Regions from separate parts of the Weissella sp. ESL1177 genome, predicted to be linked through region 2. Evidence: riboswitches for the same ligand, from Rfam matches in the RefSeq annotation. Region 2 holds a riboswitch; the other holds the start of a gene.
The links. A riboswitch is a leader RNA that binds a small molecule or an ion and turns the genes downstream of it on or off. The one in region 2 is predicted to bind thiamine pyrophosphate.
Positions count from the first base shown of each region.

Region 1 (7,701 bases), 630 kb from region 2:
TGATGGTTCAGTGACTGAATTGACAGCAGTTTTGTCAAAGAAGGTTTCTGCTGAAGAAGTTAACGATGCAGTAAAGAAGTATGAGAATGATTCATTTGGATACAATGATGATGAAATTGTATCTTCAGATATCATTGGAGATACACACGGTGCTGTGTTTGATCCAACTTTGACTAAGGTTATCACAGTTGGTGATAAGCAATTAGTACAAACTGCTGCTTGGTATGATAACGAGTATGGTTTCACTTCAAACATGATCCGTACTTTGTTGCACTTGGCAACACTTTAATAGTTACTTAACTATTATTGAAAACGGGTGGTTTAGTAATAGTCTGAACCACCCGTTTTTTATATAAGATTCGTAGTATTTGAAGTAAAAAAGGGAGAAAATTTCCATGGCAAAGTTAACAGTTGAAGACCTAGAATTAAAGGGTAAGAAAGTATTGATGCGTGTTGACTTCAATGTACCGCTTAAAGAAGTTGATGGGCGTCAAGAAGTTGCAAACGATAACCGTATTGTTGCAGCATTACCAACAATTAAGTATGTTTTGTCACAAGGTGGACGAGCAATTCTATTCTCACACTTGGGACGCATTAAGAGCGAGGATGATAAGCCAGGACTTTCAATGAAGCCTGTGGCACAACGTTTGGCTGATTTACTTGGTCAACCCGTAACGTTTGTACCTGCTATTGAGGGTCCTGAGTTGGAAGATGCAATCAACAAGTTAGAAGATGGACAAGTGTTGATTTTCGAAAACACGCGTTATGCTGATGTTGTTGATGGTGAAGTTGTGAAGCGTGAATCTAAGAATGATCCTGCACTTGGTGCTTACTGGGCATCATTAGGTGATGTATTTGTCAATGATGCATTTGGAACAGCTCATCGTTCACATGCTTCTAATGCTGGTATTGCAGCAAATATCTCACAAACAGCGGCTGGTTACTTAATGGAAAAAGAGATTAAGTTCTTAGGTGGTGCTGTTGAAAATCCTAAGCGTCCATTCGTAGCCATTATTGGTGGTGCAAAGGTTTCTGACAAAATTACAATTATTCAAAACTTATTACAAAAGGCAGATAAAGTGATTGTCGGTGGTGGTATGGCATACACATTTGCTGCCGCTAAGGGTGAAAAGATTGGTAATTCTCTGTTTGAAGAGGACAAGGTTGAACTTGCTAAGCAATTGATTGCCGATGCTGGTGATAAGTTAATTCTACCTGTTGATGCAATTGCCGCAGATAAATTTGCAAATGATGCTGAGACTTACGTTGCAGAGGGTGACATTAAAGATGGTTACATGGGACTTGATATCGGTCCTAAGTCTGTAGAATTATTCAAATCAGTTCTTTCAGATGCAAAGACGGTTGTTTGGAACGGACCTATGGGTGTGTTTGAGATGGCAAACTTTGCAAAGGGAACTCTAGCAATTGGTGAAGAACTTGTTAAGGTTACTGCTAATGGTGCAACGACGATCGTTGGTGGTGGTGATTCAACTGCCGCCGTACAACAATTGGGTGTTGCCGATCAATTAAGCCACATTTCAACTGGTGGTGGTGCTTCTCTAGAATATCTTGAAGGAAAGACGTTGCCAGGAATTGCAGCAATTTCTGAAAAATAAATTTGATTAATTAAAAAGGAAGTCGGATTTTGTTATCTGACTTCCTTTTTAGTATGTCAACATTGATTGGTTTGTGGTAAACTATTCCAAACGGTAATGAATAAGGGGACATATTATGGATATTCATAAATTTGCTGTTTTTCTTGATTTGGCGGAAACGGGGAATTATTCTGAAACAGCAGACCGATTATATACAACACAGGGGAATATTTCAAAGCAAATTTTATCTTTGGAAAAAGAATTAAAGACACGACTTTTTAAACGTGAACATCGGCATATTTATTTGACAGAGTCTGGTCGTATTACAGAGATGTATGCTAAAAAAATTTTACATGAATTTTCGGCATTACAACAAACGTTAGAACAACATAATACAGAGTCAGATAATGTTTTAACGATTCATACCATGCCAACTTTTTCAAATTATCGTGGCTTTTCATTGATGAGTGCGTTTCATCAACGGTATCCAGAAATTACGTTACATTTTTCAGAAATAAAAGATAATTTATTGTTAGACTCTTTAAATAATAATCAGGCTGATATTGTATTTGGTCATTATACGTCTACAAATAATCAAACCATTGAAACGTTATTAACGGATCAGGATAATTTAGTTTGTATTCTTCCGGTAAATCATCCATTAGCAAATCATCAAATTATTTCATTAAACGATTTAATGTCAGAAGAATTATTGCTGCTTGAAGGAGAAGAGACATTAATTTTCAATAAATTAGGAGTCATGGGTGATAAAAAACAATTGTCATCTGCGGTATCATATCAAGGTGAAAGAATCGATATTATCTTAAACATGGTTTCAAATGGGATGGGAATTGCCCTAATGATGGAAAAAAGAGTTGATATGACAAATGATGGTCCATTAATTAAGCGTAAAATAGGAACAAATACAACAAGTAATTTTGGCTTTATGAGATGTAAACAAATGCATGAATCAAAGGCGAATGAATTATTTTGGAAATATATCACACAAGCAACTAATCACGATATTCTTTAAACGTATTTTTAGTTGTTAATGTGTTACTATAATAATATAAAATTAAATAGATATCACAAAGGGGAGCTGTATTAGCTGAGAAAGAGATTATCTCTAAACCCTCCGTACCTGTTTTAGTTATTTAAGCGAAGGAATTGTGCATATAAGGCATTTTCATGGTCTCTTTGTGATTTTTTATTGCAAGGAGGCTTTTTTATTGAGCGTTTTTTAGTCAACATCGCCAAACAAATTTTAAATTGAGGGAGAATATCAATGAATACAAATGTTAGGAAAATCACCTATTTAGCGATGATGATTGCCTTAGATGTCGTTTTATCACCAATTTTACGGATTGAGGGGATGGCACCAATGTCGAGTGTGATCAATATTTTGGCTGGTGTGTTAATGGGACCATTATATGCAACAATTATGGCAACGTGTTGTGGTATTATTCGAATGATGATGATGGGAATTCCGCCATTAGCATTGACTGGTGCAGTATTTGGTGCTTTATTAGCAGGTATTGGGGCAAGGTTAACTCATAATATTTACGGTTCAATTATCGGTGAAATAATTGGAACAGGAATTATCGGGTCATTAATGTCATATCCAGTAATGGTATTATTTACTGGAACAAAAACAGATTTATATTGGTTGTTGTATACACCGAGATTTTTGGGGGCAACTTTTATGGGTGCCATTGCCGCATGGTTAATTTGGCAACAGGCCAAGAAAATAACACTTTTTAAAGATATGATGCGCCTGTTTAATGGTAAAAAGGGGGCATGAAATTGACAGAAATCACAATACCTCTTAAAAAATCACCGCTCGTTCATTGTATTACGAATGCCATATCTGTTGAAACTGTTGCAAATGCATTACTCTATGTTGGTGCAAAACCAATTATGACAGAAGATGTGCGTGCTTTTGATGATTTAGCGAGTCAAACAGATGCTGTATTACTAAATCTTGGTAGTTTATCGCCTAATAAAGAAAAAAGCTTGTTAGCTGCTGGACAATTGGCTATGCAACAAAAACCATTTGTATTAGATGTTGTGGGAATTGCAAGTGCGACATCAGCTATGCAAATTGCACAAAAGTTAATGCTAATGCAGCCAACTGTTGTCCGTGGTAATATTTCTGAAATGCGCGCACTTTGTGGCTTAGCAACAAATAGCCGTGGTGTGGATGGCAGCATACTTGACCAGACAGATGAAGAAATAAGTCATTTGATTACAGCACTACAAGCTCGCTCGTCACAATTAACCTATGTTGCCACTGGCGTAAAGGACATCGTTGTTTCAAAAAATAACGTTTGGGTACTTTCAAATGGTGTGGATGAATTAGATCGTTTTACAGGATCTGGTGATACATTAGGTGGGTTGATTGCAGCTTTCTTGGGGACAGACATGCCAACAGAGATGGCGACGATCTGTGCCATTAGTTATTTAAATATTTCAGGTGAACAGGCAAAACGAAAAGCAAGAACTTCAGGAATTGCAGAATTTCGACAATTATTCTTGAATGAATTATCAGTATTGGGTAGTGATGATCCGCATTGGATCAACAAGATAAGAGGGGTAAAAAATGGCAAAAGAATTATATCTAGTGACAGCTCGATATGGAGAATCTAAGGCAGAATTCTTGAGTAAACTTGAAATAGCCTGTGCTAATGGGGTCACCTTGGTTCAGTTACGTGAAAAAGAGTTATCAACAAGAGCTTATTATGAATTAGCATTGCAGGTAAAACAAATAACTGATAAGTATCATCTACCATTAATTATTGATGATCGTATTGATATTTGCTTAGCGGTTGATGCAAGCGGAGTTCATATTGGTGATGATGAATTACCTGTTGACGTTGCACGTCAATTGATTGGTCCTGAACGTATGCTTGGTGTATCTGCAAAAACAGTCACACGTGCAGTTGAAGCCGCTGAAAATGGGGCAGATTATCTCGGCACTGGTGCAATTTTTCCAACACAAACCAAAGTTGTCACAAAACAAACATCAATACCAACTCTCAAGGCAATTACAGCAGCAGTTAAAATTCCTGTATTTGCTATTGGTGGGATTAAAGAGGATAAAATTGCAACTTTTAAGGACACTAACATTATTGGCGTTGCAGTGGTTAGTGAGATTATGCAGGCAACAAATATAGCAGAAAAAGTGCAGCATCTTAAACAAGCACTTGAAACATTATAATTTTCAAAAGACTGAGTCAATTATGAATTAGTACCCAGTCTTTTTTATATACTTAAAGTATTTGCTATTATAAAAATTTATTGATGATTAAATTAATTCGTGAAGCAACGCAAAGGAGGATATTAATGATTGTATTCAAAGATGTTATCAAAACCTATCAAGAAAAAGAAGTCGTTAATCACCTTGATTTAACCATTTTATCTGAAGATTTTTTTGTTTTGGTTGGTCCAAGTGGTAGTGGTAAAACAACGATTTTGAAAATGATTAATCGTTTAATTGAACCAACTAATGGTGATATCTATATAGATAATAAAAATGTTAATCAGATGGATATAAAAGAATTACGGCAAAATATTGGCTATGTTTTACAAAATATTGCACTATTTCCTAATCTGACCATTAGTCAAAATGCAGGTATCTTATTGGAATCTAAGGGAATAAAGCGTGAGCAACGGCAAATAATGGTCAACCAATTACTAGATAAAGTGGGATTACCACATGAACAATATGGTTCACGAATGCCAAGTGAATTGTCTGGTGGGGAACAGCAACGTGTGAGCATTGTACGTGCATTGATCACAAAACCTGAAATAATTTTAATGGATGAACCTTTTAGCGCACTTGATCCATTATCTCGTAAACAATTGCAAGATTTAATTTTGTCATTGTATCAAGAGTTTAAACCAACGATTGTTTTTGTTACCCATGATATGCAAGAGGCTTTACGCTTAGGGACAAAGATTGGTGTATTAGTTGATGGTCATTTGGAACAGGTTGGGACACCAAATGAAGTGATTCATAAACCAGCAAATCAAACAGTTGCTGCTTTATTTGATCATCAGCCAGTCGTTTTGATTAATGATTTAAAAAAAGCAGGTATTTTTCATGAGTTGCATGCAGTACAATCGACTGATGTCACACCCCAATTACGTGGCACGCAAACGATTCAAGAATTAGCAACCTGTTTACGAGTCCATCAACAGGTAATTATTGATCAGTCGTTTATGATAACTAGTGATGATTTGATGAAATATATTAGTGAACATTGAGGAGGGACGATATGTTAAATGAATTCGTTAATTTACTGATGACACAATCAAATGATATTATCGTTGCCTTACGAGAACACATCTTACTGTCATTAATTGCCATTCTAATTGCTACGATTATTGCTGTACCGTTAGCTGTTTCATTAATTAATCATCGACGCGCAGGGGAATTTGTATTACAAGTTGCGGGTGTTGTACAAACGATTCCTAGTTTGGCTGTTTTAGGTGCTTTAATTCCATTTGTGGGTATCGGTACTGTGCCAGCGATTATTGCATTAGTACTTTATGCAATTATGCCAATATTTCAAAATACGTACGCGGGCTTAACCGAAATTGATCCGAACTTAATTGAAGCAACTGAAGCATTTGGCTTTTCTCGTTGGTTTAAATTATTCAAAATACAATTACCATTGGCAATGCCGATGATTTTATCCGGATTACGCATTGCGATGGTGATGATCATTGGTACAGCAACATTAGCAGCACTAATTGGTGGTGGTGGCTTAGGAACATTTATTATGATTGGCATTCAAACGAATGACAATGCACAGCTTTTATTAGGTGCCATTTTATCAGCAGTACTAGCATTGGCCTTTTCGTGGGGCATTAAATTAATTGGGAAATTATCATTAAAGAAAATCGGTATTATTACAACTTTATTAATCGTCTTAGGTGGTGGCTATTTAGGTGGACAAGCGTTGATGCAACCCAAGGGTACGATCACAATCGCTGGTAAACTAGGTGGTGAACCAGAAATTTTAATTAATATGTATAAAGAGTTGATTGAAAACGATAATCCAAGATTAACGGTTAACTTGAAACCAAATTTTGGCGGGACAACATTTATTTATAAAGCGCTTAAATCAGGTGATATTGATATTTATCCCGAATTTACAGGGACAGTATTACAAACATTAGTTAAAGGACAACACGTTAGCCATCAACCAAAGCAAGCATTTAAAGATGCAAAACGAGCAATTAAGCAACAAGATAATTTAACATATCTTGCACCAATGAAATATCAAAATACGTATGCACTGGCTGTGCGACGATCAGACGCAAAACGTTATCATCTCAAAACAACGAGTGACTTGGCAAAGCGTGCACCGCAATTAACAGCGGGATTTGATCATGATTTTTATCAATTAAAAGATTCATTTCCAGGGTTGAAACAAACTTATCAGTTAAACTTTAAACGAGTTACTAGTATGTCATCAAGTTTGCGCTACAAAGCACTAGCGAATAAGCAGATAGACGTGACAGATGCTTATACGACGGATCCACAACTTAAAGCCTATCATTTTGTAACGTTAAAAGATGATAAAAAGTATTTTCCACCATTCCAAGGAGCACCTTTGATTAGAACAGCAATATTAACGAAATATCCGAAAATTAAAGCAAGTTTAAATCGTCTACGAAATAAAATTAGTAATCAAGATATGATTGAAATGAATTATCAAGTAACGGTTGAACATAAGCAAGCAGCAACAGTTGCTCATCAATATTTAGTAAAACATCACTTATTAAAGTAGTTGGCAAATTAATTATTAATTTAACATATTTGTGTTACATAAAACTGTTAGAATAGTATTACTATTCAAAAGGAGTGTTGGTATGTTTGAACATTGGGTGGTGATATTAGTAACCGGATTGTTTGTTATTAATACACTAGCGGCAATATTAACGGTGTTTAGAGATCGTTATCGTGATATAACGTCTATTTGGGCGTGGATGCTAGTTTTACTATTGTTTCCAATAGTAGGATTTTTAATATATTTTTTGTTTGGTCGTAAATTATCTGGCCATCATATTTTTAATATGCAAACACAACAAGTGCTTG
Region 1 covers NZ_CM176591.1:233,869-241,569, forward strand. The annotation lists gene gap (type I glyceraldehyde-3-phosphate dehydrogenase) at 1-289, shown strand, start outside; gene AC3B5D_RS01180 (phosphoglycerate kinase) at 396-1,616, shown strand; gene AC3B5D_RS01185 (LysR family transcriptional regulator) at 1,732-2,628, shown strand; TPP riboswitch at 2,678-2,779, shown strand; gene thiW (energy coupling factor transporter S component ThiW) at 2,881-3,396, shown strand; gene thiM (hydroxyethylthiazole kinase) at 3,393-4,241, shown strand; gene thiE (thiamine phosphate synthase) at 4,195-4,812, shown strand; gene AC3B5D_RS01205 (ATP-binding cassette domain-containing protein) at 4,938-5,861, shown strand; gene AC3B5D_RS01210 (ABC transporter permease/substrate-binding protein) at 5,873-7,393, shown strand; gene cls (cardiolipin synthase) at 7,476-7,701, shown strand, end outside.
Region 1: another riboswitch for thiamine pyrophosphate. It lies ahead of thiW (energy coupling factor transporter S component ThiW); the one in region 2 lies ahead of thiS (sulfur carrier protein ThiS).

Region 2 (7,701 bases):
TTTAACATCACCATTTTGATAAGCCATTTGAAAATCAGGTAATAAATCATTATTTTCTGTACGCTGTTCTTGGTATAAAAATTCAAATTCCGAAAGTTGTACGTTAATGCGATTTAGTAATTGTAATAAATGTGTGAAAGAAATATCAGTCAAGCCACGTTCAAAACGTGACAGAAAAGGGACAGAAATAATTCCCTGACTTGCTTCTTGTAAAGTAATATGTTTACTTGTTCTAAATTCTTTAAATATTTGTCCAATTTTCATAATTTTTAACCTATATGCAAATTCTCATCTTCCCATTTTACACTTCTTTTAAAATAAAAGACATCAGTTCAATTTATAAGCAAAAAACTGATGAATATCTAATCTATGGAGGAAAAAATTTGCAGATAATACGGTCGAAGTTTCATTATTTATGGCTTAGTTTTTTAATTTCATCGATTGGAGATTGGCTATATAAATTAGCCATTCCAATCATTATTTTAGATAAGACAGGCTCTGCTTATCATGCAGCAACAACGTTTGGTGTTTCTTTTATTCCTTGGATAGTTTTTTCTTTGGTGGGTGGTAGTTTAGCCGATAATTACGATAAGAAGAAAATTTTAATTTTAGGAAATCTTTTTTCTGCGATAGCTAGTTTCGGTTTAATGATCATGCTATCAAAGGCAACGATTAACTTTACACTATTGTATATTGGTATTTTTATTTTATCTTCAATGGATCCTCTCATTCACCCAAGTTTTCAAAGTATTATTCCAGAGATTGTTATACCAGAAAAGTTTGCTAATGCTAATGCAGTCATTCAAACAATTGATAATACGTTATCAATTTTAGGCCCTTTAATGGGTGGGTCAGTGGTGACCCTATTAGGTGGTAACCATGCTTTATGGATCAACACCATTTCATTTTTGCTAGCAGCAATCATGCTTTGGGGATTACCTAGTAAGATTGATCATCAAGCAAACAGACCAACTAGTATGTGGCACAAAATAGCCCATGATATTGGGACAGGTGCTAAATATAGTGTGCAACAACGCGTGATTTTTAGTGGCTCAGTAATGTTTTTATTTACCAATTTTGCTTTGAATATGTTTGAAGCTAATTTTATTTTCTATATGACGAAATTCCTTCATTATCCAGTGATAGCTGCGACGATTGCTATGTCTCTTGGTGGTATTGGCGCTTTAATTGCTGGATTAATCGGGGGAAAAGTCGTCAATCACTTTCATGCAGGCTTTTTGCTATCCAGCAGCACTATTTTAGCAGGAATCAGTACCCTGTTATTGTTGTTAAATACGCATTATCTCTATATTGGTTGTATTTTAGGTCTGATTAGTTTTTTTGGTAACATCAATGTGATTACTTATTTTACATTACGACAACGAACTGTCCCTCAAGAACTATTAGGGCGAGTTGTTTCAGTTACACGTATGGTATCTTATGCGTCCATTCCTATCGGTTCATGGTTTGGTGGTCTTTTACTAGACCATGGTCAACCGATGTTTATTGTCATTCTAATTGCTGGAATCATTCGAACTTTGGCAGGTATAGGCGCAAAATTATCACCTTTAGGGCAAGAAAAGTAATATCTGAATCCTATATTTAAGAGTTGTGTCTACAGCAATGTTAGTCATAAATATCGCGTTTTCTACTGTATTTGACCTACAAAGCAAGCTAACGCTGAGATATAAATTCACGACAAAATATTCACCCAATCGCTAAAATAGTACAAGATTCCTACAAATTAGTATGTTACAAGATTTAGAAATTTTGAAAAGTAATACGCAATTACCAATCTATATCGTAAAGCTTATGATAGAAATTCATTACAAAGCTCAGAATGAAAATTTTTGAGCGCTTTTTTATTCTTTTAATTAATTTAAGTCTAACTTATAAAAATCAAAAATGGTGCATATCAATGTTAGGTTAAATTTAATCGATTGATTAATCATTGCAAAAAAATAACCGCCTTAGTTCCAACAAACTAGCGGTTATTTCGTCGTTAAATTATGCCACCATCTTGTATCAACTTAATGGGAAGTCTCGTTGATGCAAAGCTGCACTATCTTTTTATTCTTGTGCAACTATAAATCTAAGCAGCATCTCAATACTTAAACGACTATGCATACTTCTATTCATACCCAACATTATAGTAAATACTAAAGTTAACAAATTCATAACTTTAATCATCAGCTGAGCGTTTAGCTAATTTTTTACTGGCAAGACGATTTGCTTTAATTCCTTTTCATCAGCTGCAATCATAATCGCAGTCGTTGTGTCACCAACAACATTAAGTACCGTACGGAAAACACCTGCAAACCAATCAATACCTGCTAATAAGGCAATACTGTCTAATGGTAATCCAAGCGTTGGGACAATAATTGTTAGCGCCACTAAGCCGCCACCAGGCACTGCGACAGTTCCTAAGCACGCCACAATGGCTAACAGCACAATCTTTAACATCATCGCAAATGACAATGACAACCCATAAAACTGAGTCATTGTCACACATGCTAATGCTAAATACATGGCTAACCCATTACTATTTAATGCCATCCCCAATGGTAAAACTAACTCACTAATCTCTTTTTTAACACCCAAACGATGTTCAGCATCAGCCATTTCGATTGGTAATGAGGCAGCAGAAGATGTCGTTGTCATTGCGATCAATAGAATATTAGCAAAACCATGCATGACTGTCCGTAAAGACATCTGCGCACGTATCATAATCATGCCAAATAGGGCAGCTAAGAAAAGAATCGTGCCAATCGCAAATAAGGCTAAAAACTTGAATAAGGGTAGTAGAACTAATAACCCATTTTTAGCAATGGTTGCTGCAGTTAACGCACCAATACCAATGGGTGCCAATCGTAAAACGAATTGAATCAAATCAATCAATAATTGGTTCATTTGTTCTAGGCCACGAATGATATTTTGATACTGTTGATGAGCATTTGCATGGCTTAAAACAACACCAAAACAGAGTGCAAATATAATCACTTGAATCGTATTGCCTTTTGCTAACGCCGTAAAAATATTGGTTGGGAAAAAATCTAATATCATGGTTGACGTTGAAAGGGGCTGACTCGTTATATTTTCAACGAGTTCTGGATGTAATTTCAAGTGAATGCCAACACCAGGCATCAACCACCAACCCAATAAAAGTCCAACTAACGCAGCAACAAGGGTCGTACCTGCAAACCAAGTAGCTGTTTTTAATCCGAGACGTCCTAATTGCTGCAATGGTAATTTACCGACTGCCACAATAACTGTACAAAAAACTAAAGGCATCACTGCCATTTGAATCAGTCTCAAAAAGATATCACCAATCATTTGAATCCCTGCAATTTTTGTGCCAAAAATAGCACCGAAAATCACACCAATGATCATCCCAATAATAATTTGCGTTGTTAGATGAACTTTTACTCGCATTTTCTCACGCCCCATTTGCTTGTGTAGACAGACTAACAGCTAACAATGCAATACCATTTAATAAATCTGACATCTTTGTATATTCAACCGGGGCATGACTAATTCCTGCTTCACTTGGTACAAAAATCATCGTTGTTGGCACAACCGCACTCATTATTTGACTATCATGACCTGCACCCGAAAATAACTCTTGGAAGGGGAGCTTCATTTGAGTAGCTATCTTAGCATTTTGTTGTCTTAATGCCTGTGATAAAAGGGTTGCAGGAACATGTAATGTCTGTTTTACCGTCACATGATCAAATTGTGCTATCATTGCTTTCATCGCTGTCACAAATGTGGCTAATAATTCGTCTGATTCATCCCGACAATCAATGGTAAACATGCAGGTTTCGGCAATGACATTGCTCACATTAGGGGAGACATATATTTCTCCAATGGTAAATGTTAGACTTTGTGATGATTGTCCGGCCAAATCATATAATTTTGTCATCAGATAACTTGCCGTTGCAACTGCATCTTGACGTTGTGCCATTGGTGTCGTACCAGCATGGTTTGCCTGACCATGCACCGTCACATCATAGCGATTTTGTGCAACAATGCCAGTCACTAACCCAATTGATTGGTGTGCCTGTGCCAGGCGCGGTCCTTGTTCAATATGCAATTCCATAAAGCTTGCTGGTAAAGACGCTCGCTGTCGACTCACACCAGACATTGCTTGTAATTGTTTGACTGCACTGCGTCTAGCTTGTTCAAATGTTATACCTGATTTATCAACTAATGATGTTACTTGCCGATGTCCTGTATAATAACTGGATCCAGTAAATGCTGCTGGAAAACGGCTACCTTCTTCTTCGCTAAAAGAAATCAAACGGAGCGGTTTTTTAGGTAAAGAACCTTGTTGATAGACTTTTTGTATCGCACAAAATCCACCCAGAATACCAAATAAGCCATCATAACGACCACCTTGACGCACAGTGTCCATATGAGAACCCGTTGCAATCGGTGCAACTGTTTCTTGTCCCGGAAAATCTAGAGAAACATTGCCATAATCATCAACAGTGGCTTTTGCATGATATTTTTGACCAAGTAAAATTAAAGCACGTTGATTCTGCAACCACTGTTGATTATAAACGAGCCGATTTTGCCCAACTTCATCTGATGCATTGAACTGATCTAGCAAATCACCTAATTGTACAGTTTCATTCGACATAATTATTTACTAATACCCGCTATTGGTGAAGATGCCACAGCTTTTTTATCCAAAACACGACCAAGATGCGCAAGATAACCTTTTCGGCCTGCTTGAACAGCTAACTTAAAGGCTTCTGACATCAATGGTATATCACCAGCTGTTGCCATCGCTGTATTAGCCATTACTGCAGCGGCACCCATTTCCATAGCTTCAGCTGCTTGACTTGGACGACCAATACCGGCATCAACGATAATCGGTGCATCAATTTCGTTAATTAAAATTTGAATCAATGCTTTCGTTGCCAAGCCTTGATTCGTACCAATTGGCGCTCCTAATGGCATCACAGCTGCAGCACCTGCGGCCACTAACTTACGCGCAGCATTTAAATCAGGCAACATATATGGCATCACAATAAATCCCTCATCTACCAAAACCTGCGTTGCTTTGATTGTTTCTTCATTATCAGGTAACAAGTAAGTTTTATCTGGTACAACTTCAAGCTTAATGAAATCACTACCACTTAATTCACGAGCAATGCGTGCCATGCGGATAGCTTCTTCAGCATTCGTACAACCAGATGTGTTTGGTAAAATCGTGACATCTTCAGGAATATAATTCAAAATATTTTCTTCAGCTGCGTTCGTTCGGCGCAAAGCCATTGTAATAATTTGTGCGTCAGCATGATGAATTGCCGAATCAATTAATTCATATGAATATTTCCCTGATCCTAAAATGAAACGCGAAGAAAAATGGTGACCACCAATAATTAAATCATCATTACTTTCAACCATGATTATTTATCTCCTATTCTGCTAAAACGGGGCGCTTAGTTAATAACCGTAAGATGGCATTAGCCTCATGACCAGCACATACCATAACACGTGGTGCCATCAGTCCTTCAGCACCTTTACTATAACCATCTCCACAAATATAAACATTTGGTAACTGTTGTTTTGTTTTCATCTCATTAGTGACATGTAATCCTGCCATACCATTGCCCATAACAAGTGGCTTGTCAGGATAAAAGTTGGTTATACCATCCAATAACATCGCCTTGGCCATTGGGTTATCAAACGCCTCACAGACAATATCACAATCTGCAAATAATATTTCGATATTATCAGGCGTTATTTTGACCTGCTGGATATCAATATCAATAAATGGATTAAATTCTAATAAATTTTGCTTCAATGCCACAACTTTAGGCATCCCAATCTGACTAACTTTATATTGTTGCCGATTAAGATTACTCATTTCGATGGTATCAAAATCAATGATTGTTAAATGACCAACACCACTACGGGCAAGTGCAATTGCAATATTTGAACCTAAGCCACCTGCACCAGCAATCGTAACTCGCGCATTTTGCAAAGGTTCCGTTGTACCAGCAACATTACGTGCTTTCATGCCCTCAAAGAAATCGGCGACAGCTACGCCTTGAAATTTTGGTGTCATTTTATTTGTCCTCTTTTCTAACCACCACCAACAAAAGAAATTAGTTCAACATGATCATTTTCTGATAATCTTTGTGTCGCTAATTCTTCACGATGAATAATTTTGCCATTTAATTCCACAACAACATTTTGCATCATATCTGTTTTTTCTTGTAATAAATCGACTAGTGTCTTACCAGCCATATTTGCGATTTGTTCACCATTTAAAATAATCAAAAAAATACCCTCCTTTCTCATCACGAAAGAAGGGTATTTGTACACAGTCAAATATCGTACTTCCTTCGATCGTATTATCGACATCAGGTTCATGGGTATATTCTCAGCTTGACAGCACCCCAGACGATGGTTGTTTAGATTTTGTTTTTACCAATTGCTTTATGCAATCCTCATAAAATATAAAAAGCAGCCTCTTTGTTTTCACAAAAAGACTGCCCATCAATTACTATGTTCGGACTGTATCTTCCTGCGCAGGTATTAACCAAATCAGGTTCAGTGGGTATATTCTCAGCTTAACAGCACCCCAGATACGTTAATTAACTTAACAAGATAACCATAGCACGTTTAATTATGAAACACAACTCATTATTGAAATCGCTTTCAATGATGAGCTGTTGCATGCATCATTTACCTTGTATCATACGACAAGTCACCACCTCAAATTTCACTACTATGAAATTCTAAACCACTATCTCTGGCTTTACCATCTGCTCTAAACGACCCATCCACCAGCCCAATCCTGTGCCAAGAGCTAATAAGATAACTGCAAACATATAATGCCAAACAGTGAAACCAGTATAATCTATCGGGATAATCATCACTGTTGATGCCATCACAATACCAAAAATAATATGGAACAACTTGGCATAAGCAACTTTAAAAACATACGCCATAACTTTTGCAAATACTAAAACAATCACAATCAATCCTAAGAGAAGGGGGATCAATACCGTTAAATCACCATTTTTAATACCATCACTCATTCCTTTGTATAGTCCTAAATAAATTAAAAAATTAGATGGACTCAATCCTGGTACAAGTAATCCTAATCCAATCAAAGCACCTGCTAAAAACCAAGCGCCCATGCTGGGTTCAATGGTTGAAAATAATGGTCGACCAAACCATAAGAATATTAACATCAAAATACACGCCATTATGGACAATGCGATATCCCATTGTGATCGTCCCATTTTTCCCGCTTCATACCATAATGTTGGCACCGTTCCTAAAATAGCACCAATAAAGAACCAACGTGCAACACTTTCAATTTCTCCTAACATAAAGCTAATCAAAAATGATAGTAAAAAAATACCCAGCACTGCACCAATTCCAACTGGTAAGAAAAACCGGACATTTGCTTTAAAGTTTTTCAATGGATTTGCCATAAATAAAATTAAGCGTTCATATAATCCAAAGACGGCGGCAAGAGCGCCACCACTAATGCCTGGTAAAATAAATCCTGATCCAATTAATGCACCTTTAACAGCACGGAAGATAATATCTCCTGGTCGTTTTTGCATTGATTATTTCCTCATTTCATGTCGTTTATCACTATATTCGTGTTCATGGCGATATAAATGACCATTAATTAGTATTATACCTAATCATTCCTTATAATAAGTTAAA
Region 2 covers NZ_CM176591.1:1,756,484-1,764,184, forward strand. The annotation lists gene AC3B5D_RS08585 (helix-turn-helix domain-containing protein) at 1-264, opposite strand, end outside; gene AC3B5D_RS08590 (MFS transporter) at 384-1,586, shown strand; gene AC3B5D_RS08595 (dicarboxylate/amino acid:cation symporter) at 2,206-3,432, opposite strand; gene AC3B5D_RS08600 (hydantoinase/carbamoylase family amidase) at 3,437-4,642, opposite strand; gene AC3B5D_RS08605 (thiazole synthase) at 4,645-5,415, opposite strand; gene thiF (sulfur carrier protein ThiS adenylyltransferase ThiF) at 5,429-6,079, opposite strand; gene thiS (sulfur carrier protein ThiS) at 6,097-6,294, opposite strand; TPP riboswitch at 6,337-6,426, opposite strand; TPP riboswitch at 6,522-6,611, opposite strand; gene AC3B5D_RS08620 (DUF368 domain-containing protein) at 6,756-7,595, opposite strand.